4 regions of the Nocardioides zeicaulis genome follow, and region 1 is predicted to be linked to each of the others. Evidence: predicted binding sites of a transcription regulator. Region 1 holds the regulator's gene; each other region holds the start of a gene.

Region 1 (7,080 bases):
GTGCAGGAGGTCTTCGTCAACGCCGAGCGGATGGCGGCCGGCTCGGACCGCGACGTGCTGTGGCTCGGCGAGGCCCGCGACCGGTTCCCGGCCCGGCTCCACGTCGCGCCGCTCCAAGTGTGGGGGCAGATGCGCGACAAGCTGCTCACCGACAAGACCGTCGTCTTCGCGAGCGCGACGCTGATGCTCGGCGGCGAGTTCGGCGCGGTCGCCACCTCGCTGGGCCTCAAGCCCACCGAGCGGCTCGGGCACCAAGTCGCCACCACCGACGCCGAGGGCGCGCTGCCGTGGAAGGGCATCGACGTCGGTTCGCCGTTCGACTACGGCCAGCAGTCCATCCTCTACGTCGCCCGCCACCTGCCCCAGCCCGGCCGCGACGGGCTCGGGCCGGCCCAGCTCGACGAGATCTGCGACCTCGTCGACGCGCTCGACGGCCGCACCCTCGGCCTGTTCTCCTCGCGTCGCGCGGCGGAGGCGGCGGCGGAGGCCGTACGCCAGCGGCTGCCGCACCTCACCACCCTCGCGCAGGGCGACGCCCAGCTGCCCGAGCTCGCCAAGCAGTTCGTCGAGGACCCCCACACCTGCCTGTTCGGCACGCTGTCGCTGTGGCAGGGCCTCGACGTGCCCGGCGACACCTGCCAGCTGGTCATCATCGACCGTATCCCGTTCCCGCGGCCCGACGACCCGCTCATGTCGGCGCGCGCGAAGGCCGCCGACGACCGTGGCGGCAACGGTTTCATGGAGGTCTCCGCGACCCACGCCGGGCTGCTGATGGCGCAGGGCGCCGGCCGGCTGATCCGCACCACCACCGACCGCGGCGTCGTCGCCGTCCTCGACCCGCGCCTCGAGACCGCCCGCTACGGCCGGTTCCTCAAGGCGTCGCTGCCGCCGATGTGGTCGACCACCGACCCGGCGCTGGTGCGCCAGGCGCTGAAGCGGCTCGGCGCCGGCTGAGCCGGGTCAGAGCACGGCGACCAGGAGCAGCACCACGGCCACCACGGCCAGACCCCACGCCATCGCCACCCGCGTGGAGCGGTCGTCGGCGCGCGCGATGGCGTCGGGGCGGGGTGCGGCGGGGACGTACGCCGCGCCGGTGTCGGGCGCGGCGACCTCGGGCGGTACGCCGCTCGCCTGCGCGCGCAGCGCGACGACCGCCTGGTCGAGCCAGTCGTCGACGTCGCCCATCGCGTAGCCCTCGCGCAGCCGCACCGGCGTGAACCGGACGTCGCGCACCTGCTCGGCCGTCATGGCCGGGCCTTCCTGGGCGAGCGCGGCGAGGACCCGGTCGACGAGGTCGTCCACCTCGCCGACGTCGTAGCCCTCGGTGAGCTTGGTGGTGGCGAAGCGGGGCTGGGCGAGCGTCATGGCGGGCTCCGGTCTACGGGCGGTCGGGGTCGTAGCCGAAGAGCTGGTAGTCACGGCGGTACATCGTGGTCACCAGCGCGCGGAGCTCGTCGGAGACCCGGCGGTCCTGCCCGCCGGGCGCGGTCTGGTTCCGCGGGGCGGTCGGCACGGTCGGCGCGCCGATGCGCTCGCACACCTCGGCGAAGTCGCGGTCGAAGGTCTCCAGGCGCCCGACGAAGTCGACCCGGTTGAGATCGATCATCCGGCTCTGCAGGGTGAGGTGCTGGTCGGTGCCGGGAACCGCCGACAGGTCCTGCGCGGCGGTCCAGCGGGCGAACTCCTCGACCGTCTGCATCCGGGCGTGCGTCGCGTCGTCGAAGGAGTAGTAGTTGGCTCCGACGACCTTGTCGCGCCACGCCGAGACGAACCGGTCGAGCGGGTCGCGCACGAAGGCGAAGGTGAAGTAGTCGGTGAAGCTGGCCAGGGGGTACCTGACCCGCATCGCGTGGTCCACGTCCAGGCTCACGCCATGGCTCTCGCAGTGGTGGCGGATGGTCCGGGTCGCCACCTTCGCCACGCGGTACCAGACGAACCGGTGGCTGTGGCTCACCGTGAGGTTGTACGCCAGCGGGCTGAGCCACGCCGACGCCTCCCCGGCGAGCCCCAGCCGGTCGAGCTCGGCCTCGCCCGGCGGAGTGAGCCGGCGCCGGTTGCCCGGACGGGTGCGGAACACCTCGGGGGACGGGGTCGCGCCGGCGTGCTCGAACATCGCCGCGAGGCTACACCGGGCGCCGGGGTGCGAGGAGCTCCGGCGACGAGCCTCGAGACCCCGTCAGCCGAACGGGATCCGGCCGCGCAGCACCTCGGGGTCGTCGAGCGGCGCGTCACGCGTCTCCCTGATGACCTCGCGAGCCTGGTCGGTGCTGTCCCAGACGTTCCACAGCAGCACACCGCGCACGGAGCCCTGCTTCAGGTAGTAGACGACGCCGGTGCCGAGCTGGCCGTCCTTCCAGTCCTCCACCATGTCGAGGTCGGACTTCGTCTCGCCGACCGCCTCGTAGCCGGCGTCGAAGATGTCGGACCAGAAGATCGGGGTGTACTCGTAGGCCTCGCCGGCGCCGGCCATCACCTTGCCGGCGTGCTCGCCGGACTTCTCGGCCTGGTCGACGTGCTCGACGCGGCGTCGGCCGAGGAGGGCGTCGGGGTACGACGCCACGTCGCCCGCGGCGTACACGTCCTCCGCGCTGGTGCGCAGGTGCTCGTCGACGACGACGCCGTTGTCGACCTCGAGCCCGGCAGCCTCGGCGAGCCCGGTGCGCGGCTGCACGCCGACGCCGACCACGGCTGCGTCGCCGACCACCTCGGTGCCGTCGTCGAGCCGGATCCGCACGCCGTCGCCGGTGTCCTCGCCGGCGCTCACCGAGCCGTGCACCACCGTCACGCCGCGGTCGGTGAACGCCTTGGTGAGGCTGGCCGCGAGCGCACGGGGGAACATCTGCTCCTGCACGTCCTCGAGGTCGAGCACGAGGGTGACGGAGACGTCGTTCTGCACGAGGGCCGAGGCGATCTCCGAACCGATGTAGCCGCCGCCGACCACGACGACGTGGCTGTCGGGGCCGGCGAGGGTGCGCAGCCGCTGGTAGTCGGCGGCGGTGCGGTAGTAGAGGACGCGCGGGCCGGGCTGGAGGTCGAGCGTGCGCGGCTCGGCACCGGTGGCCAGCAGCAGCTTGCCGTAGGTGACGGTCGTGCCGTCGGCGAGGCGTACGGCGTGGGCACCGGGGTCGATCGCGCTGACCGTCGTGTCGGTGAGGAGGTCGACCGCGTCGTCGTCCTCGAGGTCGCCGGAGAGCCACGAGTCGTCGAGGCTCTTCTCGGCGTCGAGCCAGAGGGCCTTCGACAGGTCGGGTCGGTAGACCGGCCTGTCGGGCTCGGAGCCGAGGACCGCGACCGTGCCGGAGGGGTCCTGGCTGCGGATCCCCTTCACGGCGCTCGTGGCGGCGACGCCGGCGCCGACGACGACGTAGTCGTAGGACTCCTGGACCTGGCTCATGCGGGCTCCTCGCGATGGGTGGTCCCGCCATCGTGTCCGCTCGGTGCACCACAATCAACGGCCCTCCGCCCCGCAGGGTGGAGGGCCGTCGGAAGGCCGGGCGAGGAGTGCCTCAGAGGCTGCGCAGGACCGCCGTGACGACACCAAGAATGGTCGCGTTGTCGCCGGGGATCGGGTCGTACGCGCTGTTGTGCGGGAGCAGCCAGACGTGGCCGTCCTTGCGCTGGAACGTCTTCACGGTCGCCTCGCCCTCGATCATCGCCGCAACGATCTGTCCGTTGGTGGCCGTCTGCTCCTGCCGGATCACGACGTAGTCGCCGTTGCAGATCGCGGCGTCGATCATCGAGTCGCCGGACACCTCCAGGAGGAAGAGCGTGCCGTCACCGACGAGCTGCTTGGGCAGCGGGAAGACGTCGGAGACCTGCTCCTCGGCGAGGATCGGGCCACCGGCGGCGATGCGGCCCACGAGTGGGATGTTGACCGCGGTGGGGGAGACGTCGCCGATCCCGGTCTCGTCGACGCTCGACTCGTCGGCGCTCGAGATCGAGCGGCGCGCCGCCATCACCTCGGGCAGGAACACCTCGAGCGCGCGGGGCCGGTTGGGGTCGCGCTTGAGGAAGCCCTTGCCCTCGAGCACGCGCAGCTGGTGGGCCACGCTGGAGGACGACGTGAGCCCGACCGCCTGGCCGATCTCGCGCATCGAGGGCGGGTAGCCCTTCGTCTCGATCGAGTCCTTGATCGTGGCCAGCACGCGCTGCTGGCGCGGGGTCAGGCCGGTGGCGTCCGGCGGGCCGTCGGGCATCTCGATGACGTTCTTGTCGTCCTGCTTGGCCATCTGGCTCAGTCCTCCCGGCACGGTGTCCTGCTGACGTGCTGCTGGTGTGCTGCTGGTGTCGTGCTCCGTCCACCCGGAGCAGTGGGGCCACCGTAGCGCCGCGGACGCCCGCGGATCAAACACCTGTTCGAACCCGCGTGTCGCTACGGTCGGCCGCATGGCGAGCGTGGGCACGACGAGCTGTGTGGTAACGGGTGGGGCGCGTGGGATCGGGCGGGCGATCGCCGAGCGGATGGTCGCCCGCGGTCACCGGGTCGTGGTCACCGACGTCTCCGAGGCGGTCACCGCGACCGCAGAAGAGATCGGAGCGGCCGGGCTGGTCCACGACGTGCGAGACCCCGACGCGCACCGGGCGGTGGCCGCCGAGGCTGCGCGCCACGCCCCGCTGGCGGCCTGGTTCAACAACGCCGGGGTCGGCGACGACGGGACGCTCGTCGCGCTGACCGACGAGCAGGTGCGCCGCCTGGTCGAGGTCAACCTCCTCGGCACCATGTGGGGCACCCGCGCGGCGCTCGACGCGTTCGGGCCCGCCGGAGGTGACGTCGTCAACGTCGCCTCGCTCGCCGGCCTCACCCCGGCCCCCGGCTACAGCGTGTAGCAGCGACGAAGGCGGGCGTGGTGTCGCTGAGCTCCTCGGTCAACGCCGAGGCGCCCCGCGGGGTCCGGGTGCACGCGCTGTGCCCTGACGGCGCCGACACCGCGATGCTCGCCGCGCAGGACCCCGACGGGATGGGAGCCCAGCTGGTGCACTCGGGCGGCCCGATCCTCACCGTCGACCAGGTCGCGACGGCCGCGGTCGCCCTCCTCGGTTCGCGGCGGGTGGTGCGGACCGTGCCGGGCTGGCGCGGGGGAGTGGCGCGGGCTGCCGCGCTCACACCCGGCGCGGCGCCGCACGTCGTGGGGCTGTTCGCGGCCCAGGGGCGGCGGTCGATGCGTCGGCGCTGAGCCGCCTTCGGGGCCGTCGAACATTTGTTCGCCCAGGTCCTTGATCTGTTCGAACACCTGCTCTATCGTCGTACACACGTTCGATCGAACGTCTGAGCGAGACCGACCCACTGTCGGTGGTCATCACTAGACATTCCTTCGACCGAGACACCCGGCTGATCTTCCCCAGGAGGCCACGATGAGCACCCTCAGCCTTTCCCCCGCTTTCACCGCCACGTCCGCCCGTCGCTCGGCGGTGCGGCTCACCCGGCGCGGCCGGCTCGTGGTCTTCCTGACCTCGCTGTTCCTGGTCCTCGGGGTGGCGGTCATGCTCGCCGGCGGCGCCGTCGGCACCGACTCGGCGGGCCAGCAGGTCCCGACCGAGGTCGTCACCGTCGCCCCGGGCGACACCCTCTGGGACATCGCCAGCGACATCTCCACCGACGGCGACGTCCGCTCCGCGATGGATCAGATCGAGCGGCTCAACGCCCTCGAGTCCGCCAGCCTCTCGGCTGGCCAGAAGCTCCGCGTCCCGGTCGTCACCGACTGACGCGCGAGGCCTCCATCAGCCGCTTCGACCCCGGCTGGTGGAACCAAGGGGAAGACCGAGGGGCGGGCCACCAGGCCCGCCCCTCGGCGCATGTCGGGAGCAGGTTGAGCGAGTCGATCTCCGATGTGTCGGCTACGCAGCTTGCCGGGCTGCCGTGGTGAGGGTGGCGGCATACGACACGGGCCGGCCTCCTCCGGGTGTCGTCTGCCGCCACCCTGGTCGCGGTTGTCCACAGATCGGCTCCTGGGACTGTTTCTCGGCAGCTCCGGATGGGTAGTTTCACCGGTGCTGACGTTGTCTCGGGAAGGCCCTTCATGCACGTACGCCGCGCGCTCGCGCTCTCCGTCCTCGCCCCGCTCCTGCTGGCCGGGTGCTCCGACGGCGACCCCGAGCCCAGCCCCACGCCGAAGATGCCCGACCCGACCAGCGCCTCGCCCTCGCCGACGGAGTCCGAGACGGCGGAGGCCGAGAGCGCGGAGGACTTTGTACGCCGGTGGGTCCAGGTGAGCAACGAAATGCAGCAGACCGGTGAAGTCGCCGAGTTCCGGAAGCTTTCGCGTCAGTGCCAGTCCTGTGGTCAGGCCGCCGATCAGGTCCAGTCGATCTACGAAGCGGGCGGGTCTATCGAGTTTGGCGGCGCGACCATCAGCCTGTTGAAGTCAGTTGCGGATGATCCGCCAACATTCAACTTGGATCTAGATACCCCTGAAACGGTGGTGCGGCTGAAGAACGGACAAGTCGATCAGCGACTGCCGAGCGGTGTTGGCCAGTATCAGCTGACGCTCAATGGCGAGCCAGGCGCATGGTTCGTAGCCGCGTACGCGAGACGATGATCCGTCTATTGCTTGCCCTCCTCCTGGCCTCCGGAGGGCTCATGGCTCTGAGCGAAACCGCGACCGCCGATGGGTGCTCGAGCCAGGTCGGCATTCTTGGAGTCAACGCTGAATGCCAGTGGACCTATGCGGAATTCCAGAGCTCATCTAGCTCTGATGTAACACACACCTGGGTGGTCACGATCCAGTGCGGCAACGGCGGCATCTGTGCGGACCACGTCGAATGCGTGGAGAACGGTGCGAGCGGCTTTGTCCACGACGTGTTCATGGACGGTGTCGACGTCGGCGACGTCTGCGTCCCTGAAGCCGACGTCGATGAGGTCAACGTCCTCGCGTTGATCATCAGGCAGTTCAAGCGGATCGAGTGGCCAGCCTCCGAGCTGGTCGTTCAGCCACCGGGCGGCAAGACCTTGGTCAACTTCGAGACGAACTTCTACACCGACGACGACCAGCCGATCACACAGACGGTCCGCATTGCAGGCCGTCAGGTCGAGATCCGGGCCGTCCAGGTTACGTACCGGTTCCACTTCGGTGATGGCACAGG
Region 2 (7,080 bases), on a different contig from region 1:
GCGCCCGGTGCCGAGGCCCTGGTGGCCCGCAGCGACGTAGACGGTGGTCTCGCGGGTGCGTCCGTAGGCGGGCTTGGGCCGGTAGGGGCCGGACGTCGCGTAGCCGACGACGACGCCGTCGCGGTCGGCGACGAGGAAGTGGTCGTCGGAGACGAGCCTCTCGCGCCATGCCTCCAAGGGGCGTCCCTCGACGTCGAAGGTGGCGTGCCCCTCGCGCGCCTCGCGCTCGTAGATCGCGGCGACGGCGGGGAGGTCGGCAGGAAGTGCGCGGCGGATGTCCACGCCGCGCATTGTGCCCCCGGCGGCCGCTGGGTTGGATGAGGCGCATGACCGCGACCCCCGACGGCATCGTGCCCGACACCAAGGACTGGACCTGGGTGCTGGAGCGTCCCTGCCCCGACTGCGGCTTCGATGCCTCCGCCCAGCGCCTCGACGACCTCCCCGACCTGCTCCACGACACCGCGACGACGTGGGCCCGGGTGCTGGAGCGCGGCGATGTCGCAGAACGTCCCGAGCCGGACGTCTGGTCCGCGCTGGAGTACGGCTGCCACGTGCGCGACGTGCACGTCCTCTTCGCCGAGCGGCTGCGCTCGATGCTCGAGGAGGACGAGCCGACCTTCGCCAACTGGGACCAGGACGCGACGGCCGTCGCGGCGGACTACGGCAACCAGGACCCGGCCGCCGTGTCGGCCGCGCTCGTCGAGGCGGCGGGTCACGTCGCCGAGGTCTACGCCTCCGTCACGGACGCGACGAAGGACCGGCCCGGTGTGCGCTCCAACGGCGACCGCTTCACCGTGGCCTCGCTCGGCGCGTACCACCTGCACGACGTGGTCCACCACCTCCGCGACGTGGGCGTGCGGTGAGGGACGAGGCTCTCGACCGCACGGTCCACGCCTACGACCTCGACGCCGTCGCGTACGCCGAGGCCTCGCCCCCCGTGCCGGAGGCGGTCCGGGCGGACCTCGCGGCGTTCGCCGCGCGCCTCGGCGCCGGCGCGCGCGTGCTGGAGGTGGGTTCCGGTGGCGGCCGGGACGCGCTCCTGCTGGAGCAGGCCGGGCTGGTGGTGCGCCGCACCGACGTGACCCCCGGCTTCGTGGCGCTGCTGCGCCAGCAGGGACACGTGTGCGACCTGCTCGACCCGCTGGCGGACGACCTCTCCTCGCCCGACGGACCGTGGGACGCCGTGTGGGCCAACGCCTCGCTGCTGCACGTCCGCCGCGACGACCTGCCGGTCGTGCTGGCCCGCCTCGCGAAGGTCGTGCGACCGGGGGGCCTGCTGCGCGCGTCGTGGAAGGAGGGTGACGGCGAGGGATGGTCGACGCACGGGTCGGTCACCCGGCCACGCCACTTCACCTACTGGCGCGCCGACGACCTGCGGCGGGTGGTCGCCGGGTCGGGCTGGTCCGTCGAGGGGCTGCGCTCGGGCGTCCCGGGCTCGCGGGGGGAGTCGTGGCTCGAGGTGTCGGCGGTCCGTGATGGGGTGTCGGCATGAGGCACACCGAGTTCTGGGCCCGGCTCGACGACGCGCTCGGACCCGCCTACTCCCGCACGTGGGCCGAGCTGACCGTCCTGCGCGACCTCGACGGCCGCACCACGCAGGAGGCGCTCGACGCCGGCGTGCCGCCCAAGCAGGTGTGGGCCGCCGTGCACCGCCAGCTCGAGCTGCCCGACAGCGAGCGGTGACCGCGACGGCCGGTCGGGGCAGATGCGCCGCGACACGCCGACGCGGAGCGCGCGTCGAACACCTGTTCGGGCTACTGTGCATCCACAGGTACGACGAGGGGCGAGGTTGTCCACAGCCGTGGCGGTCCTGATCAGGGACTGTCGGTGGCTCGCCCTAGCGTCGCAGACGTACCTCACCTCACACGACGACTAGAACGGGACACAGCCATGGCTGGTGCAGATCGCGAGAAGGCCCTCGACGCCGCCCTCGCCCAGGTGGAGAAGCAGTTCGGCAAGGGCTCGGTCATGCGACTGGGCGACGAGACGCGTGCACCGCTGGAGGTGATCCCCACGGGGTCGATCGCCCTCGACGTGGCGCTCGGCCTCGGCGGTCTCCCGCGCGGTCGCGTGGTGGAGATCTACGGTCCGGAGTCCTCCGGAAAGACGACGGTCGCCCTCCACGCGGTGGCCAACGCCCAGGCGGCCGGCGGCATCGTCGCCTTCATCGACGCCGAGCACGCGCTCGACCCGGAGTACGCGAAGGCCCTCGGTGTCGACACCGACGCCCTGCTCGTCTCCCAGCCCGACTCCGGTGAGCAGGCGCTCGAGATCGCCGACATGCTGATCCGCTCCGGCGCGCTGTCGCTGATCGTAATCGACTCGGTGGCCGCGCTCGTGCCCCGGGCCGAGATCGAGGGCGAGATGGGCGACAGCCACGTCGGCCTCCAGGCCCGCCTGATGAGCCAGGCGCTGCGCAAGATGACCGGTGCCCTCAACAACGCCGGCACCACGGCCATCTTCATCAACCAGCTGCGCGAGAAGATCGGCGTGATGTTCGGCTCGCCCGAGACCACGACCGGTGGTCGCGCGCTGAAGTTCTACTCCTCGGTGCGCCTCGACGTGCGCCGCATCGAGACGCTCAAGGACGGCACCGACATGGTCGGCAACCGCACCCGCGTCAAGGTCGTCAAGAACAAGGTCGCCCCGCCGTTCAAGCAGGCCGAGTTCGACATCATGTACGGCAAGGGGATCAGCCGCGAGGGCGGCCTGATCGACGTCGGCGTCGAGGCGGGCCTGATCCGCAAGGCCGGCGCCTGGTACACCTACGAGGGCGACCAGCTCGGCCAGGGCAAGGAGAACTCGCGCAACTTCCTGCGCGACAACCCCGACCTCGCCAACGAGATCGAGAAGCTGATCCTGGAGAAGCTCGGCGTGACGCCGGTCGTCGACGCCCCCGCCGACGGCCTGAGCGACGAGCCCATCGGGGTCGATGACTTCTGAGGAGCGCCGTCCGGCGCCCGACTGGGTCGGTGACGTCGGCCTCGGCGTGAAGGCATGGGTGGGGGAGACCCCGTCCACGCCGACCGCGCCGGGGTCGCGGCAGCCCGGTGGCCCTGCCGGGAGCACTGGCGACGAGGAGCCGGGTCGACCCCGTCGGTCGGCCCGCTCCGGCCGCCAGAAGGGTGGCGCCGGTGGGCGCGCCCGCCACCGCACCTGGGAGGAGCGCGAGGCGGCGAAGCTCGCGCGCGCGGAGGCCGCCGCCGCGGAGGTCGAGGCCGACCCCGAGGCGGTCGCCCGCAGGGTCCTGCTCGACACCCTGACCGGGCAGGCCCGCACGCGTCAGGAGCTCGCCGACAAGCTGGCGAAGCGGGGCGTGCCCGACGAGATCGCCGCCGGCCTGCTCGACCGGTTCACCGAGGTGGGGCTGATCGACGACGCCGCCTTCGCCCGCCAGTGGGTCGAGAGCCGCCACCGCAGCCGCGGGCTGGCGCCACGCGCGCTCCGGCAGGAGCTGCGCCGCAAGGGCGTCGCCGACGAGGCCGCCGCCGAGGCGCTGGAGCAGATCGACGACGACGACCAGCGCGCTGCCGCCCGGGCGCTGGTGGACAAGAAGCTGCGCTCGATGCGCGGTCTCGAGCCGCAGGTCGCCACCCGGCGGCTGGCCGGGCTGCTGGCACGCAAGGGGTACTCCTCGGGCCTGGCCTTCGCCGTCGTGCGCGAGGCGCTGGCCGACGTCGAGGGCGTCGACGACCTCGAGCCGCCCGACCTCTGATCACCCCCCTTCCGCCCGCTCGACGTCCTCTGGTGGGATGGGCGGCGTGAACGACGAGCGTGAGGTCCTCACCTACGACCTGTTCGGCACCGCCACCCGCGAGCTGGCCCAGGCCGTGGCCGACTCCGGGTTCGCGCCCGACATGATCCTGTCGATCGCCCGGGGCGGCCTCGCGCTGGGCATGGGACTCGGCTACGCCCTGGCGGTGAAGAACCTGTCGGTGGTCAACGTCGAGTTCTACACCGGGGTCGACCAGCGCCTGGACGTCCCGATCATGCTGCCGCCGACGCCCGCGGCGATCGACCTGTCCGGGCTGAAGGTGCTGGTCGCCGACGACGTGGCCGACACCGGACGCACCCTCGAGCTGGTCCACGACTTCTGCGAGGGACACGTCGCGGAGGCGCGGACGGTGGTCATCTACGAAAAGCCCCACTCGGTCATCACCCCCGACTACTCCTGGCGCACGACCGACCGGTGGATCGACTTCCCGTGGTCGGTGCTGCCGCCGGTGGTCGGCGACGGCCTGGCGCACTGAGGCGGCGCGGGCCGGTGGGCCATGATGTGCCCATGACGACGTCCGCCATCACCGAGGCCCTCCGGCTGCCCGCCGGTCCAGTGGACCTGACCACGATCGAGACCGATGTCGCCCCGGGCTTCGACGGCTCGAAGAGCGAGGGCAAGGACACGCTGTTCGCGATGGGCGACGAGCTGTCCGACCTCCAGGAGCGGCTGTGGGCCCAGTGCACCGTGGGCTCCGAGCAGCGGGTGCTGCTGGTCCTGCAGGGCATGGACACCAGCGGCAAGGGTGGGGTGCTGCGCCACACCATCGGCCTGGTGGACCCCCAGGGCGTGCGGATCACCTCGTTCAAGGCGCCGACCGAGGAGGAGCGGGCCCACGACTTCCTCTGGCGCGTGGAGAAGGGCCTGCCGCCGGCAGGGTTCATCGGCGTCTTCGACCGCTCGCACTACGAGGACGTGCTGATCGCCCGCGTGCACGGCCTTGCCGAGCCCGACGAGATCGAGCGACGCTACGGCGCCATCAACGACTTCGAGGCCCGTCTGGTCGGCGAGGGGTACTCGATCATCAAGTGCATGCTGCACATCAGCGCCGAGGAGCAGAAGGCCCGCCTCGCCGAGCGGCTGGCCAACCCGGAGAAGCACTGGAAGTACAACCCAGGCGACCTCGACGAGCGCGCCCACTGGGCGGCCTACCGCGAGGCGTACGAGGTGGTGCTCGAGCGCACCAGCACCCAGCTCGCACCGTGGCACGTGGTGCCCTCGGACAAGAAGTGGTTCCGCAACCTGGCCATCGGCCAGCTGCTCCTCGAGACCCTGCGCGGCCTGGACCTCGCCTGGCCCGAGGCCGACTTCGACGTGGAGGCGGAGCAGCAGCGGCTGGCCGCGGAGTCGCCGGTCCAGTGATCCCCACCGTCACCGTCACCCGTTACGTCACCCCGCTCCGTGAGGGCGGCAGCCTGCCCGGCGTCGTCGAGGCCGACGACCTCGGCACCTACGTCTGCAAGTTCCGCGGTGCCGGCCAGGGCGCGAAGGTCCTCGTCGCCGAGGTCGTCGTCAGCGAGCTGGCCACGCGTCTCGGGCTGCGTACGCCCCGCCTCGTCGTCCTCGACCTCGACCCCGAGCTGGCCCGCTACGAGGCCGACGAGGAGGTGCAGGACCTCCTCAACGCCAGCGTCGGGCCCAACCTCGGCATCGACTTCCTCCCCGGCTCGTTCGGCGTCGACGGCCAGGTCGCCACGGCCGACGACGAGGGCGCGCGCGTGCTGTGGCTCGACGCGTTCACCGCCAACGTCGACCGCTCGTGGCGCAACCCCAACCTGCTGGTCTGGAACGGCGACCTGTGGGTCATCGACCACGGTGCCTCGCTCTACTTCCACCACGGCTGGCGCTCCGGGGTGAGCGACCCGGCCCGCTTCGCCGCGCAGCCGTGGGACGTGTCGGGCCACGTCTTCGAGACGTGCGCGGCCCGCGCCCGCGAGCTCGACGAGGAGATCAGCGGCGCCCTCGGGCCCGAGGTCTTCGCGGAGGTGCTCGCCGAGGTCCCGGACGTCTGGCTCGAACCGGTCCCCGGCGCGGAGACGCCCGAGGAGCTGCGAGCGGCCTACGTCGCCTTCCTCACCGCCCGTCTCGGCACGCGCCAGTGGCTGCCGGAGGCTCCCCGGTGACCGCCCCGCGGATGGCCTACCAGTACGTCGTGCTGCGCTGCGTGCCCCGCCCCGACCGCGAGGAGTTCCTCAACGTCGGCGTCGTCCTGCACTGCCAGTCCGCGGACTTCCTCGACGCCGACTGGTCGTGCGACCGGGAGCGGCTGCGCGCCCTCGACCCGGGGCTCGACGTCGACCAGGTCTGCGAGTCGCTGGCGTTCGTCGAGCGGGTGTGCCGCGGCGACGCGCGCGCCGGTGAGGCGGCCCGCCAGCCGCTCGGCCAGCGCTTCGGCTTCCTCAAGGCCCCGCGGAGCACCGTCCTCCAGCCCGGTCCGGTGCACGGCGGGGTCACCGACGACCCCGCCCGGCAGCTCGCGCACCTCCGCGAGCGCCTGGTCGGTTGAGCTGACGCACCTGCACAGCAGGTCGTGTGCAGATGCGTCAGCTCGAGAGGCGTACGTGTGCAGGTGCGTCAGCTGGACGGGTCGTGCACGGGCGTCAGCGCGTCACACCGGGACGAGCTCGACGGCGCCGACGGCGTAGCGGGCCAGGATGGCGCGCGCGACGGCCGGGTGGGCGCCGAGCGGGTCGGACACCGCCACCGCGCCGGCCTCGAGGGCGAGCTCGGTGGCGCGGTCGGGCAGCTTGCCGGGCGCGAGGAAGAAGGACGCGACCGCGACGTGGCGCTTGCCCTGGGCGCGGAACGCGCGCACCGCCTCGCCGGTGGCCGGGGGAGCGGCCGAGGCGAACGCCGCGGTCACCGGCAGCCGGTGGCGGGTGCCCCAGGCGCGGGCGATGCGGGCCACCGACTGGTTGGCCAGCGGGTCGGACGAGCCGGCGGCGGCCAGCACGAGCGCGTCGAGCTCGCGCACCCGGGCGTCCTTGAGCGCGTCGCGCAGGCGGATGTCGAGCACCTCGAGGAACGCCGACTCCATGCCGAGGATCCGGCTGGCCTTGATGCGCACGCCCTCGTGGCGGGCCATCGCCTCGGCGATCGCCCGGGGGACGTCGACCTTGGCGTGGTAGGCCTCGGTGAGGAGCAGCGGGACCACCACGATCTCGTCGTGGCCGGCCTTGACGAGACGGTCGACGACCGTGTCGAAGCCGGGCTTGGACAGCTCGAGGAACGCCGTCTCGATGCGGAGGTCGGGACGCATGGTCCGGACCTCGGCGACCAGCGCCTTGATCGTCGCGGCCGAACGC
Region 3 (7,080 bases), on a different contig from region 1:
CCGCGGTCGGTCGGACGCGTCGTCAACCTGGCGGGGTCGCGCGTGCGCCGCGCCACCGCCGTCGACCGAACCACACCAGGGCGACGGCCATCGCGACCCAGGCCAGCGGGGACTCCACGCCGAGCACCGAGGCCCCCGTGCTGTTGCCCACGACCAGGCCCAGCGCCCCGACGAGGCCGAGCGCGGTCCCGAGGACCATCCACATGGCCCCGAAGAACGAGGCGAGCGGGTTGCGCCGGGACCCGGGGTGGATGCCTGCTGCGATCTCCGCCCACAGGTCGCCGTGCGTCGCGCTCGTGGCCTCCATCAGCGCCTTGATGTGGCGCCGTCCGTCCGCCGGGAGCAGCGCCTCGCCGAGGCGGGACACGTCGGCCTCGGCGACCTCGAGGACGTCCGCCGCTGTCACCGGCAGCCCGAGCAGGGCCACCAGCCCGCGCAGCGGGTCGCCGTCCGCCGAGTCCGCGAGGAGGACGGCGCGGATGTCCGCCGTGTCCGCCCCGCTGCTGAGCGCGGCCACTTCGTCCACCAATGCGTCGAAAAGGGGCGCGTCGAGGCCTGCGCCGGCGTGCCGCGTCCAGGTCCACGGCAGATAGGTCGTCGGACCTGTCGGCACGACCAGCATGCGTCTGTCGTCCGACCGTCCCAGCGCGAGTGCGCCGGGATCGACCAGTCCGAAGCGGCCCAGTGGGTTCGACGGCCAGGAGATCGCGCGGACGACGGCGGACGCCGGTGCGCTGTCGGGACCCATGAGAAGCACCTGCCACGGCTCGTCCTCCGGCCCGGGCACGAGCACGGACGGACCCAGCACACTGCCGTACACCCGCGCATGCGGACGTGTCCCTCGGAAGGCGACGACCCAGCGAGCCTCGACCAGGGTTGTCGGGTCGTCCGTCGGCGGCACCCCCGTGTCCATGGCGTCAGTCTCCACCCGGACACGCTCGTGCGTGGACCTGGACGCGCGGACGTATCGTCGCTCCGTGGTGGACGGAGCACGACGAGCCCGGGTCGTGATGATGTGCGGACCCGGTGGCGCCGGCAAGACGACGTACGCCAAGCGCCTCGAGCGTGAGGGCTGGACGCGCCTGTCGTTCGAGGTCGAGCTCTGGGACCGCGGCATCACGACGATCCCGTCGGCTGACGTGGTAGCCGAGGTCGCCGCCGACCTGAAGGAGCGGCTGCTGCGGCACGTCGCGGCGGACGACGACGTCGTGCTCGACTTCGGCTTCTGGTTCAGGCGGCAGCGCGAGGAGTACCGCGCGCTGCTCGCACCCCACGACGTCGTGCCCGAGACCGTGCACGTCGCGACGAGCCTGGCCACCATCGTGAGCCGGGTCGGCGACCGGCACGGCAGGGGCCCGGACGACTGGCCGCTCACCGAGGAGTCGGCGCGGGAGTACTTCGCGGTGTTTGAACCTCCCACCTCCGACGAGGGGCCGCTCGAGGTGGTCGACCGGTGACCGTCACGTCCGCATGGTGAAGGTGACCCGGTTGTCGGCGTGGAGGGTCCTGGCGTAGCGGGGGTCGTGGGCGAGGCGGTGGTGGTGAGGGCAGAGCAACCGGCCGTTGGCGAGATCGGTCGCGCCACCGCGTGACCAGGGGTCGTCGTGGTGGGCGTGGCAGCCGGCCGCGGTGGTCTCGCACCCTCTCGCGGTGCAGCCGCGGTCCCGGAGGGCGAGCGCGAGGCGCTGCGCCTTGGAGAACAGTCGTCTAGCGCGGCCGAGGTCGAGGACCTGTCCGTCGGCGCCGAGGACGGCGGGGATGATCCCGGCCTCGCACGCGAGCCGACGGGCCTGGGCAGCAGACATGCGGGTGCCGTCGTCGAGGAGGGCGGTGGCGTGCTTGCCGAGGAGCTGCTCGAGGGTCATGGTGACCACCACGGTGACGTCCACACCTGCGGTCTGCGGGGTGGCGTCGATCGGGTAGCGCTCGACGTACTCGACGAACGCCTCGCCCATCCGGCGGCGGGTCGGCCTCCGAGGCTCGCCGTGGGGGTGACGGGCCGGGTTGGCGAGCGCGAGGAGCGCTCGGCGCAAGATCGCGCCCACGTGGGAGGGGATGGTGAACCGGCCGTGGCAGCGGCCCTCGCCGTCGTCGACCATCGTGAGGGCCACGACCTCGGCGGCGCGGCGCTCCTCGGCCTCGAGGGTCGCGGCCTCGTGGGCCTCGCTCACCTCGGGGGCCAGCGTGTCGAGGATCCGCTTCCCGATTCGCCGCAGGCCGCGGGCGTCGTGCTGGCGGGCGAACCCGAGCATCGCCTGCTCGGCGCGAGCTCGCAGCACGTCGTCGACGCCGTCCGGGAGCGCGTCGACCGCCTCGACGATCACACGGGCCTGCTCGGCGCGCAGGGTGCCGACCGCGAGGGCCGCGGCGACCGCGGCGTGCTCCGGCACGGTCAGCGACTGCCCGAGACCGGTCAGTCGCCCGGCCTCGGCGCGGGTCAGCTGGCTGCGGTCCGCCCACCAGTGGTGGGTGTGCCGCGCCCCGACCCGGTCACCCAGCCGACGTCGGTCCGCCTCGCCCGCCGTCAGTGCCTGGACCGCGGCCACGCGACCTGCTGCGACGGTGGCCGCGTCGAGCAACGTCACCACGTCGGCGTCGGACACCAGGCCGGGGGACACCTCACCCAGCTCGTCGAGCACCTCGCCCAGCCGCCCCAGCACCGCCGCCACACGTGGCGACGGCCCGTCCGGTGACGGCGCAGCCGTGACACCGGGCACGTGCCAGGGTTCATCAGCCGGCAGGGCACTCACGGGACCAGGCCTCACTGCGCCCGGAGGGCGCGTCGACAACGGGGAACGGCCTGTGTCGTGAGGTGTGTACAGCCTGGTGCGTGGCTATCCGGAGGGCCCGAGCTTGCGCTCGATCATCTGTTCGATTATATGGTGGGCGGTCACCAAGGTCAATGACGGATGCACACGGTGATGCCCAGACGCGGTGCGGTCAGTGCGTCGAGACGCGAAAGGTGCCGGCGAGCTCGTTGAGGTCCGCCGCCATCGCGGCGATCTCGTGCGCGGCCTGCCCGGTCTCGGCGCTGCTGCGGGTGGTCGCCTCCGTGCCGGCGGCGACGCGCGAGACGACCCGGTCGATGTCACCGGCCCGGCTGGCGGCGTGAGCGGCGCCCCGGCTCATCTCGTTCGACGTCGCCGACTGCTCCTCCACCGCTGCGGCGATGGTCGTCTGGAAGTGGTTGACCTGGTCGATCGTCGCCGTGATGTCGCCGATCGCACCGACCGCCTGGCGGGTCTCGCTCTGCAGGTCGGTGACGATGCCGACGATGCGCTCGGTCGCCCGGGCGGTCTCCTGCGCCAGGTCCTTGACCTCGCCGGCCACGACGGCGAAGCCCTTGCCGGCGTCCCCGGCGCGCGCTGCCTCGATCGTGGCGTTGAGGGCGAGGAGGTTGGTCTGGTCGGCGATCGAGTTGATCACCTTGACCATCTCGCCGATCTGCTGCGAGGCCTCGCCGAGGCGGGTGACGGTCCGCTCCGTCTGCCGGGCCTGCTCGACGGCCCGTCCGCCGAAGGCTGCCGCGTCGGAGGCGCTGGCGGAGATCTCGCGGATCGAGGCACCCATCTGCTCGGCACCTGCGGCGACGCTGGAGACGCTGTGGGAGACCTCGCCGACGTTCGCCGACGCCTCGCCCGTCTCCTCGGCCGTCTGCCTGGCGCCCTCGCTCAACCGCTCGCTCACCTGGGAGAGCTGTCCGGCCGAGGCGCTGAGGGAGCCAGCACGCTCCTGGATCCTGACGACGAGCTCGGCGATCTTGTCGGTGAACCGGTTGAACTGGGCTCCGAGCTCGCCGATCTCGTCGGCGCGCGTCTCGTCGACGCGCTGGGTGAGGTCGCCGTCTCCGCTGGCGATCTCCGCGAGACGGTTGCGCAGCCCGATGATCGGTCGGGTCACCGATCGCGCGGTGAGCCACGCGAGGCCGGCGGCGACGAGGAGCCCGAGCAGGCCCAGGAGCAGGAACAGCCTCCGCAGGGAGTGCGCCTCCTGCAGGACGCTGCTCGACGGTGCCGACACGGCCAGCACCCACGTCGACTCGGTGCCGAGCTCGACGGGCTGGTAGACCGTGATCGCCTCGTCGTGGAGGTAGGGGTCGTCCCGGGTCACGACGACGCTCCTGTCGGAGGAAGCCGCCTCCTCCACCCGCTGGAGGGTCGCGCCCGTGACCGACGTGCCGGCCTGGTCGCTGTCCGGGTGCGCCACCACGACGCCCGAACCGCTCAGCAGGGCGGCGTAGCCGGTGTCGTACGGGCGCACGTCGGCGATGCCCTCGCTGAGGGCGTCGAGCCCGAAGTCGGCCGTCACCACGCCGGCGAACGCGCCGTCGATCATGATCGGAGCCACCGCGGTGGTCATGAGGACCTGCTCGCCGTTGATCTCGTAGGAGTACGGGTCGACGACGGTCTCCTTGCCGGTCTTCTTCGGCACCAGGTACCAGTCACCGACTCCTGGGGTGTCGTAGTCGGTGAGCGGGGTGAGGTGCAGGCCCGCGTCGTCCCGGTACCAGTACGGGATGAAGCGGCCGGTCTGGTCGTTCCCCGGGGTGTTGGCGAAGCGGGCATCCTCGCCGTCGAAGGCGTCGGGCTCCCAGCCGGTCGAGACCCCGAGGAACTCGGGGTGCTGGTCGAGGGTGGCGCGCAGGATGCGGGTGAGCTCCGGCCGGGTCGCGTCCCCGCTGGCGTGCAGGGACTCGAACGTCGAGGCCAGCGTACGCACCGTGTCCAACGCCGCGGTGATCTGCAGGTCGACCTTGACGGCCTCCCCGGACGCCAGGGCACGGGTGTACTCCTGCGCGTCATCCGTGGCGAGGTCCGACGTGCGAACGGTCGAGACCAGCGTCAGCGGGACGAGGATGGCCGTCACCACCGCGAGCACGGTCAGGACGAGCCGGACGCGGATGGAGCGCAGCCGCAGGCGGGCACGGACGGGGGAGTCGACGACACTGGTCACGCCTGGCCTGATCGGCAGCCGCTCGCGCATCCTGCAGATTTCGGTCGGGCATCTCGCTGCGTCCACGGGGCGCCGCGCCGCATCACCCTGCCGCGCGCACGCCCGCGGCGATCGCCGGCAGCAGCAGCCGGTACGCGTCGCCGGTGAGGTGGAGCCCGTCGTCGACGAAGGCGCCGGCGCCGAGCGGCGCGACCACCTGCTCGGCGTGGACGACGTGCACGTCGAGGTCGCGGCAGACGGCGAGGTCGTGGGAGGTCGCGCCACCCACCGCGGCGTTGTGGACGTCGGGTCCGACGAGGGCGAGGTCGCGACGCACGCGTGCGAGGTGGCTGTCGCCGAGCAGCACGATCCGCATCCCGTCAGGCTAGGTGCGCGGGGCGTGCGCCGGGCGCCGGGGCCCCTCGTCTACGTTCGTCCCCGTGGGACCTCGTGCGGCACGCGCCTCCATCTGGCGAGAGCCGGGCATGGTGCCCCTGGCGGTGATGACGTGCGCCGGGTTCTCGGGCTACGCGCTGCTCCTCCCGGTCGCCCCGCTGTGGGTCGTCGGCGGCGGAGCGGGGACGGCGGGCGCGGGGCTCGTCAACGGCGTCCTGCTGCTCGCGACGGTGCTCACCCAGCTGCTGGTGCCGCGGGCACTGCAGCGGTTCGGGTGGGGACCGGTGCTCGCGGCAGGGCTCGCGCTGCTCGGCGCCCCGGGCGTCCTGATGTCGCTGGGCGACGCGCTCGCGCCGGTGCTCGTCCTGTCGGCGGCGCGGGGCGTCGGGTTCGGCGTGCTCACGGTCACCGGGAGCGCCGCGGCGGCCGCGCTGGTGGACCCGGATCGCCGCGGCGAGGCGATCGGGGCGTACGGCCTCGCGGTCGCCCTGCCGAACCTCGTGCTGCTGCCGGCCGGTCCGTGGATCGCCGACCGGCTCGGCTGGGCGGTCGCGTTCGGCCTGAGCGCACTCCCGGTCCTCGGCATCCCGGCTGCGCTCCGCCTCGCCGCCGTGCTGCGCGAGCACCACGCCGCGGCACCGGAGACCGAGGACAGGCACCCTGACCCGGGTGCCCGGCTCCGGCTGCTGCGGCCGATGGTGCTGCTGCTGGTCGTCACGCTGGCCGGCGGTGCGCTGCTGACGTTCGTGCCGCAGGTCGTCGACAGCGCGGTCGTCGCGGCGGGGGGCCTGCTCCTGATGGGGCTCGCAGGCGCCCTCGGTCGCTGGCGCGTCGGCGTGCTCGCGGACCGCCACGGCCCGCAGAGGTTCCTCGTGCCGCTGGTGCCGCTGACGGGGGTCGGGATGGCCGTCGTCGCGTGGTCGGTCGCGGGCGTCGAGGTCCGGGTGCCGGCGTTCCTGCTCGGCATGCTCGTCGTCGGCCTCTGCTACGGCGCCCTGCAGAACCTCACGCTGGTGATCTCCTTCGCCGCCGTCGAGCGGCGCGACCACAACCTCGCGAGCGCGGTGTGGAACATCGGCTTCGACGGCGGCACCGCCCTCGGCTCGGTCGCCGTGGGCGTGGTGGCCGGTGCGACGTCGTTCGCCACGGCGTTCGCGCTCGCCGGCCTGGTCGCGGCGGCGACCCTGCCGCTCGCGCTGCGACCTAGGACATCTTCCGCAGCATCCCGACCGGGAGCCGCTTGACCACCACGCCGAGCGGCACCCACGGCCAGGCGGGGACGCGCGCGGAGGCCTTCTCCTTCTCGATCGCCTCGACCATCGCGCGCACGCCCTTCTCGGTCGACGTCATCAGCGGGGTGCGGGCGGCGGTGCCGGACATCTCGGACTCGATGTAGCCGGGGTAGAGGACGGTCACCTTGATGTCGGTGCCGTGCACGTCCGCGCGGAAGCCCTCGGCGAGGTGGGCGACGCCGGCCTTGGTCGCGGCGTACGTCGTGATGTTGCGCGGCATCCCGCGCAGCGCGGAGAACGACGACACCATCACCAGGTGCCCGTGGCCCTGCGCGCGGAAGATCGCGGCGGCGGCCTCGGTCTGGGCGAGAGCGCCGATGAAGTTGGTCTCGGCGGTCTCCCGGTTGGCGTCGAAGCGACCGGTGCCGAGCGGCTGGCCCTTGCCGAGGCCGGCGTTGACCACGACCTTGTCGAGGCCGCCGAGCTCGTCGCGGAACTCGTCGAAGACCCGGAACACGGC
Region 4 (7,080 bases), on a different contig from region 1:
CCGGTGACGACCGCCTTCCAGCCGTCGACCTGCTTGGACCACGCGTCCTGCTGGCCGGAGGAGAAGCCGAGGGCCTTGGCGGCGTCGCGCACCGCCATCCGGGGGCGGTAGGTGATCACGTTGGCGACCTGGGCGGCGTTGCGCCGGCCGTAGGTGTCGTAGACCCACTGGATCACCTCCTCGCGCCGGTCGGAGTCGAAGTCGACGTCGATGTCGGGCTCCTCGTCGCGGTGCGCGGAGATGAAGCGCTCGAAGGGGAGCTGGTAGAAGACGGCGTCGACCGCGGTGATGCCGAGCGCGTAGCAGACCGCGGAGCTGGCCGCGGAGCCGCGGCCCTGGCACAGGATCCGGCGCTCGCGGGCGAACGCGACGATGTCGTGGACGATCACGAAGTAGCCGGCGAAGTCCTTCTCCGCGATCACCCGCAGCTCGTGCTCGAGCCGCTCGCGCGCCTCGGCCTCGTGGGGCACGCCGGCGTAGCGCTCGGCGAAGCCGCGCTCGGCGAGCACCCGCAGCCACGAGTCGGCGGTGTGGCCCTCGGGGATCTGCCGCTTGGGCAGGGCGGGTGAGGCCTTGCGCAGGTCGAAGGCGAGGTCGTCGGCGAGCGTGACGCTGCGGGTGACCGCCTCGGGGAAGGCGGCCATCGCGGCGGCCGTCTCGGCGCCGCTGCGCAGGTGGGCGGACCCGCCCAGGTCAAGCCAGCCGTCCATGTCGCTCAGGCTGCGCCGGGCCCGGACGGCCGCCATGGCCGAAGCCAGCCGGTGGCGCTGGGGGGTGGCGTGGTGAACGTTGCCGGCCGCGACCAGGTCGAGGCCGTGGACCCCCGCCAGCCGGGCGAGGGCGGTGTTGGAGGCGTCGGCGCCGGGCCGCGGGGAGAGCTCGACCAGGACGTCGTCGAGGCCGAAGAGCGAGGTGAGGCGGTCGAGGGCCTCCGAGGCGGCCGCCTCGCCCCCGTCGGCCAGCGCCTGCGGCACCAGGCCCTTGCGGCAGCCGGTGAGCACCACCCAGTGGCCGCGGCCCTGCGCGCCGAGCTCGTCGAGGTCGTAGACCGGACGACCCTTCTCGTCGCCGCGCAGGTGCGCCTCGGTCATGGCCGCTGCGAGGCGGTGGTAGCCCTCGACCCCGCGGGCGAGCACCAGCAGGTGGCTGCCCTCGGGGTCGGGCACGCCGTTCTGCGGGCCGCCGAGGCCCAGTGACAGCTCGGCGCCGAAGACGGTGGGCAGGCCGTGGGCAGCGGCGGCCTCGGCCAGCATCGGTGCGCCGTGGAAGCCGTCGTGGTCGGTGATCGCGAGGGCGTGCAGCCCCAGCCGGACGGCCTCCTCGACCAGCTCCGTGGGCGAGCTCGCCCCGTCGAGGAAGCTGAAGTGGCTGTGGCAGTGCAGCTCGGCGTAGGGCGTCACCCGCGCCGGTCGCTCGATCCGCGTGGTGTCGGCAGCCGGGCGCTTGCGGCGCGAGACGGGGGCGTCGTCGGCACCGGGCAGGCCGCTGAGCCGGCGCTCGAGCTCCTTCCAGTGCATGGCGGGGTTGTTCCAGCCCATCAGGCACCCACCCCGCGACGAGGGGCGTGCTCAGTCATAGGCCGCCTCCAGCGACCAGCCCTCGGGCGAGCGGACCAGCAGCCAGGCGCGCCCGTCGGCGCCGACGACCTGGAACCTGGCGGTGGGGCCGCTGCCCCCGGACCACCAGCCCTCGTCGGTCGGCCAGGGACCGGTCCACGCGGTCACCGGCTGCCACGGCAGGACGCCGCCGGACACCCGGAACCGGCAGGGCTCCCCGCTGACGACGCCGCGGTCGGTGACCACGACCAGGTGCCCGGACGCGTCGACCACCTCGGCGGCCGGGGGAGTGGCGAACACCCGGACCGGCGCTGGCCCCGGCACACGTCCGGGCCAGGGCCGGTCGCGGGGGCGCAGGTCGACCGGGCGCTCGCCCCACGGGACCAGGGCCTGGCGGGCGGCGGGGCTGCGCCCGCCCTGCAGGACGGGGCGGCGCACCGCCTCGAAGCCGACCATGCCCTGCACGCGGGCCACGCCCCGCTCGACCAGGTCGTCGGAGGCGGTGCCCCACAGCGCCTCGCCGTGGGCGGCCGCGGGCTCGACGACCTCGGGGACGAAGCGCACCCGGTCGATCGGCTCCCGGACCGCGCCGGAGGCCTTCCGGGCCCGCAGCGCCCCGGCGACCCCCTCGACGGTGCCGGCGGACTGCAGCTGCCAGTGGACCCGGTCGACGAGGTCGCGGGCGGTGAAGTGGCGCGGGTGCAGCCACGCGCGCGAGGAGCAGACCACGCCCTCGGACTCGGCCTCCACGCGCACGGCCGTCGCGACGAGCTGGTGGTGGGCGAGACGCTCGACGAAGCGCTCGGCGGTGGTGCGGACGCTGAAGGTGATCGCCTCGACCGACTCCAGGGCCGGCTCGAAGGGCACCTCGGCCTCGAGCTCGGGCGGCGGGGTCCGGGCCGCGAACAGGGCACGGTCCTCGCCCCGTGCCCGGCGTCGGACGGTCGCGCCGTAGGCGCCGAGGCGGTGCTCGACGGCATCGCCCGGCAGGTCGGCCAGGTCGCCGAGCGTGTGCAGCCCGAGGCGCTGGAGCAGCCCGACGAGCTCGCGCCCGCGGGGCCCGTCGTCGGCCAGGACCTGCACGGGCAGGCGACGCAGGAAGGCAGGGGACCCGCCCTCCGGGACGACGGCCCATGACTGCACGTCGGCGGTGCGGGCGGCCTGCTCGGCGGTGAACAGGTCGTCGGCGATGCCGATCCGGACGTCCCAGACGCCGGTCTCGACCACGGCCTGGCAGGTCGTGGCGGCGGCCTCCTCCTCCGAGCCGTACCAGCTCCCGGGGGCGCGGACGGCGAGCAGCCCGGGCCGCAGCGCCGCCACCCCGGGACGCAGGTCCTCCACGGTGGCCAGCACCGGCTCGAAGGCGCGGGCGTCACGGTCGGGGTTGGCCGTCAGGAGCAGCAGCTCGGGACAGCGCGACTGGGCGTCGCGCCGGCGCTGCCCCCGGCGGACGCCCTCGGTGCGCGCGGGGCCGTTGCACACCTCCACGACGTTGGCGGCCAGGACGGCGGCGGGCGCCCGCAGCGACCGGCCGGCCTCGTCGAGGGCGGCGACCACCGACCAGTCGGGGCACCACAGCACCATCACCCTCATCGCGAGGACCTGCCGACATGTCGACCGGCCGCAGGTTCACCCGGAGGCACGACGGGCCTCCCTGACGTCCCTGACGTCCCTGACGTCACGGACCCGGCCGGCAGCCACGGACGGGCGGTCGAGGAGGTGCACCCCCGGCCAGGAGAGGTCGACGTGCTGGGGCGGGCGGGCGCCTCGGTGGACCAGCACGCGGGCCCGGCGCTCCTGGAGCACGCCGGTGCCGGAGGTGGGGCCGAACCAGCCGGAGGTCGCGGTGCTGAGCCGGGCCTCGACCCGCGGCCACGCGCCGTGCACGACGAGCACGGACGAGCGGGTGCGGAGGCGGGAGTCGAGGATGCCGGCGGTGCGCTCGTCGACCCGGGCCGGCGGTCGCAGCACGACCACCCGCAGCACGTCGACGAGGGCCGCGGTCACCTCCAGCCAGTGCTCGCCCGGGTCGGGCACCACGACGGTGCGCGACAGCTCGACGCCGAGCTCGGCGGCGGCCTCGGCGCCGAAGTCGTCGCACCCGGCGAAGCCCACCCACTCGCCGGCCCGCGACGCGCCGGCGGCGAGCGCGAGCCCGAGCGAGGCGGAGTCGACCGCGTAGGTCGCCCCGGCCCGCAGCGGCACGACGCCGGCCAGGCCGGGCAGCGTCGCGACGGGCTCGCCGGCGGGCGTGCGCTCCATCGCTGCCACGCGCTCGCGCAGCTGCTCGACCACCGACCGCGACGGGTCGAGCGTCGTGATCGAGCGGGCGGAGGACATGTCCCCATCATCGAACAGGCGTTCGAACGAGTCAAGCGAGCCGACCGGGCCAGCCCGGAGGGGTGGTGCACCCCCCAGAAGTGTCTACTCCGGCATGGCCCGGGCGGCCCACCGGGGTCGGGACGTTGGCCCCTGTGCGGTGAAGTGTCACTCCTCCATGGTCGATCCGTGGAAGTCTTTACCCTCAGCACGAGACCGGAGCGAGGTGGGATGGGCACGAACGACGCGGGCGCCCGGACGCGCGCTCCCCGGCCGTCCCTCGGCGTCGTCGCGGCGTCCCTCGCCCTCCTGGCGGCGGTCGTCGGCTACGCCGTCAGCGACACCTGGTGGGTCGACCGCGTCTGCTACGACGGCACGCTCCTCTGCGCCGCCGTGCTCGCCTGGGTCGGGGCCGAGCGCGGCCCCCGCGCCGGACGGACGGTGCCCCGCCTCGTCGCCCTCGGGATCTCGCTGTCCGCCCTCGGGGACTTCACCTGGGACCTGCTCGACCGGCTCGGCCTCCCCACCGACGTCACGGTGGCCGACCCGATGTGGATGTCGAGCTACGTCGCGCTCGCCGGGGCCGTCTGGCTGGTCATCGTGCGGAGCCGGTCCGACCGTGGCCGCGACCCGGCGTTCGTCGTCGACGTGCTGACGGTCGTCGTGGTCAGCGTGCTGGTGTTCTGGCGCTTCGCCGTCGGTGCGATCCTCGGCCAGGAGGGTCTCGGCCCGCTCGCCAAGGTCGTGTGGGCGTCCTACCCCGTCCTCGACGCGGTGCTGCTCGCGGTCGTGGCACGCGCCCTGCTCAGCCCCCGCGCCCGGTCCGCCCTCGGGACCACCTTCGCCCTCGGCGTGAGCGTCTGGCTCCTCTCCGACACCGGCTCCCTCGTCACCTCCTACGAGGGCCTGTGGCGGGTCGTCATCGACGCCGGGTGGATGGTGGCACCGGTCCTCATGGCCAGGTCGGCGTGGCGCTCCCACCCCGACCCCAACCTCGGCGCCGTCGGGGACACCGGGCTCGACGTGCTGCAGGAGAAGGTCCGGGGGTGGCGGGCCTCGCTCGGCATCGCCGTCGTCCCGCTGCTCGTCCCGTCGGCCCTCGAGGTGAGCAGCGACATGCTCCACGCCGAGAGCCACCCGTGGGCCCTCGCGCTCGGCTCGGTCCTCCTGGTGGCACTCGCCCTGGTCCGCACCGCCCTGCTCATGTCGTCGGAGGAACGGCACGTGCGCGAGCTGGTCGCGGCCCGCGACGCTGCCTTGGAGGCGTCCCTGGCCAAGTCGCTCTTCGTGGCCACGATGAGCCACGAGTTCCGCACCCCGCTCACCACCCTGGTGGGGTCGCTCGACATGGTGCGCGACACCACCCTCGACGACGACCAGCGCTTCCTCGTCGAGCGCATGGACCGTGCCAGCACCCGTCTGCGCGCCCTGGTCGAGGACGTCCTCGACTTCTCCGCCATCGAGGCCGGTCGCCTCCACGTGGACGAGCAGCCCTTCGACCTGCACCGCATGCTCGACGACCTGCTCGACGACTACCGGTCGGTGGCCGACAGGTCGGGCGTCGGGCTGTCGTGGCACCGCGACGCGGGCGTGCCGTGCCAGGTGGTGGGCGACGTCGTACGGCTCCAGCAGGTGCTGGGCAACCTGCTCGACAACGCCTTCAAGTTCACCCCCTCGGGGAGCATCGCCCTGCGGGTCGCGACCGTGCGCACCTCCCCCGAGCGCCCCGAGATCGTCTTCAGCGTGTCCGACACCGGGATCGGGATCCCGGCCGACCGGCTCGAGGCGGTCTTCGAGTCCTTCACCCAGGTCGACGGGTCGACGACCCGGCCCTACGAGGGCTCCGGGCTGGGGCTGACCATCGCGCGCCGGCTCGCCGAGGCGATGGGCGGGACGCTGCAGGTGACCAGCGAGCCCGGGCGGGGGAGCACCTTCGAGGCGACGCTGCCCCTGCGTCCGGTCCCCGCCGCCCCGGTCCCGCGCTGACACCGGACCGGAGCGTCACCACCCCTGTCACGGTCACCGCGACCGGGTCTGGTCGAGGAACGCCACCACCATCCACGGCACCGACAGGATGCCGCGCAGGAGCAGGGCGACCAGTGGCGTCCACCCGATCCCGATCCCGACGAGGTCGACCACCCGCGCGTGGCCAGGCGGTGGTGTCGGTGCGCCCGCCTAGCATTCCCGCCGTGAGTGAGACGACCCCCGAGCTCGAGGCCGCGATCGCCCTCGGCTACGCGCGCCGCGACCGCGACGACATGGCGCCGACGGTGGCGTACTTCGAGGACCTGCTCGCCCAGCACCCCGGGCACCCCGTCCTGACCTACGAGGTCGCCGGTGCCCACGACACGGCCGGCGACGAGGCCACCGCCCGGGGCCTCTACGAGGAGGCCCTGCGGCTCGGTCTGTCGGGGGAGCCGCTGCGCCGGTGCCTGTGCCAGTACGGCAGCACGTTGCGCTGGCTCGGCGACCTCGAGGCGTCGTTGGACGTGCTCGACCGCGCCCGGCGCGAGTTCCCCGCCTCGGAGTCGGTGCGGGTGTTCCGCGCGCTCACCCTCCAGGAGCTCGGCCGGGGCGACGAGGCGCTGGCCGAGCTGCTCGCCGTGGTCACCGACCACGGCGAGGTCACCGACCTCGGTCGCTACGCCACCGGGCTGGCGGGTCTGGCGCAGTGGTACGCCGCCGGCCGGCCGGGCGACGACTGAGGCCTCCGCGCGCGTGGGCGGCACCTCTGGGTCACCCGGACGTGCTGTCTAGTCAGATCGGGCCATCTTCACGCTTTTGTTAACGTCCTGTGGATCTTGTCGTTAGGTTTTCAACATGCCCACCACCGTGTTGATCGTCGAGGACGAGCCCGACCTCGTCCACGTGATGGAGCTGACCCTCAAGCGGGCCGGCTTCGGCGTCGTCGCGGCTGCCACCGGTGGCGAGGGACGCACCATGCTCGCCCAGCACGAGGTCCACGTCGTCGTGATGGACCGCGGCCTGCCGGACATGGACGGGCTCGAGGCCACCCAGCTGCTCCGCGGCGACGGCTACGACGGCGCGATCATCGTCGTCAGCGGCCACGTCGGCGGCGACCACGTCGCCGCGTCGCTGGAGGCGGGGGCCGACGAGGTCCTGTCCAAGCCCTTCAAGCTCGCCGAGCTGGTCGAGCTCGTGCACCACGTGGTGGCCCCGGTCGCCGAGGTCGGCTGACCCGAGC

The links. Region 1 encodes LexA, which represses DNA repair genes until DNA is damaged. Its sites were predicted from a motif close to TCGAACANNTGTTCGA; they were not measured.
Region 2: the regulator LexA is predicted to act here: its motif matches at 1,738-1,753, upstream of recA (recombinase RecA).
Region 3: the regulator LexA is predicted to act here: its motif matches at 2,860-2,875, upstream of ACFFJG_RS16980 (HNH endonuclease signature motif containing protein).
Region 4: the regulator LexA is predicted to act here: its motif matches at 3,907-3,922, upstream of imuA' (DnaE2-dependent mutagenesis accessory factor ImuA').

Annotation. Positions count from the first base shown of each region.
Region 1 is NZ_JBHLXH010000001.1:1,310,574-1,317,653, reverse strand. Features, by position in the region: gene ACFFJG_RS06505 (ATP-dependent DNA helicase) at 1-954, shown strand, start outside; gene ACFFJG_RS06500 (DivIVA domain-containing protein) at 961-1,365, opposite strand; gene ACFFJG_RS06495 (sulfotransferase family protein) at 1,379-2,113, opposite strand; gene ACFFJG_RS06490 (NAD(P)/FAD-dependent oxidoreductase) at 2,177-3,394, opposite strand; gene lexA (transcriptional repressor LexA) at 3,507-4,229, opposite strand; gene ACFFJG_RS06480 (SDR family oxidoreductase) at 4,387-4,827, shown strand; gene ACFFJG_RS06475 (SDR family oxidoreductase) at 4,845-5,174, shown strand; gene ACFFJG_RS06470 (LysM peptidoglycan-binding domain-containing protein) at 5,353-5,703, shown strand; gene ACFFJG_RS06465 (hypothetical protein) at 6,018-6,536, shown strand; gene ACFFJG_RS06460 (hypothetical protein) at 6,710-7,080, shown strand, end outside.
Region 2 is NZ_JBHLXH010000002.1:9,046-16,125, reverse strand. Features, by position in the region: gene ACFFJG_RS14645 (GNAT family N-acetyltransferase) at 1-282, opposite strand, end outside; gene ACFFJG_RS14640 (DinB family protein) at 327-863, shown strand; gene ACFFJG_RS14635 (class I SAM-dependent methyltransferase) at 860-1,492, shown strand; gene ACFFJG_RS14630 (DUF3046 domain-containing protein) at 1,489-1,683, shown strand; gene recA (recombinase RecA) at 1,891-2,943, shown strand; gene ACFFJG_RS14620 (regulatory protein RecX) at 2,933-3,715, shown strand; gene ACFFJG_RS14615 (phosphoribosyltransferase) at 3,762-4,250, shown strand; gene ACFFJG_RS14610 (PPK2 family polyphosphate kinase) at 4,283-5,137, shown strand; gene ACFFJG_RS14605 (HipA family kinase) at 5,134-5,898, shown strand; gene ACFFJG_RS14600 (DUF3037 domain-containing protein) at 5,895-6,281, shown strand; gene ACFFJG_RS14595 (sirohydrochlorin chelatase) at 6,384-7,080, opposite strand, start outside.
Region 3 is NZ_JBHLXH010000002.1:500,438-507,517, reverse strand. Features, by position in the region: gene ACFFJG_RS16990 (hypothetical protein) at 23-526, opposite strand; gene ACFFJG_RS16985 (P-loop nucleotide/nucleoside kinase family protein) at 978-1,457, shown strand; gene ACFFJG_RS16980 (HNH endonuclease signature motif containing protein) at 1,461-2,660, opposite strand; gene ACFFJG_RS16975 (methyl-accepting chemotaxis protein) at 2,941-4,953, opposite strand; gene ACFFJG_RS16970 (hypothetical protein) at 5,036-5,308, opposite strand; gene ACFFJG_RS16965 (MFS transporter) at 5,373-6,572, shown strand; gene ACFFJG_RS16960 (SDR family oxidoreductase) at 6,532-7,080, opposite strand, start outside.
Region 4 is NZ_JBHLXH010000002.1:175,483-182,562, reverse strand. Features, by position in the region: gene ACFFJG_RS15385 (error-prone DNA polymerase) at 1-1,538, opposite strand, end outside; gene ACFFJG_RS15380 (Y-family DNA polymerase) at 1,569-3,149, opposite strand; gene imuA' (DnaE2-dependent mutagenesis accessory factor ImuA') at 3,186-3,896, opposite strand; gene ACFFJG_RS15370 (sensor histidine kinase) at 4,107-5,861, shown strand; gene ACFFJG_RS15365 (tetratricopeptide repeat protein) at 6,065-6,580, shown strand; gene ACFFJG_RS15360 (response regulator transcription factor) at 6,696-7,073, shown strand.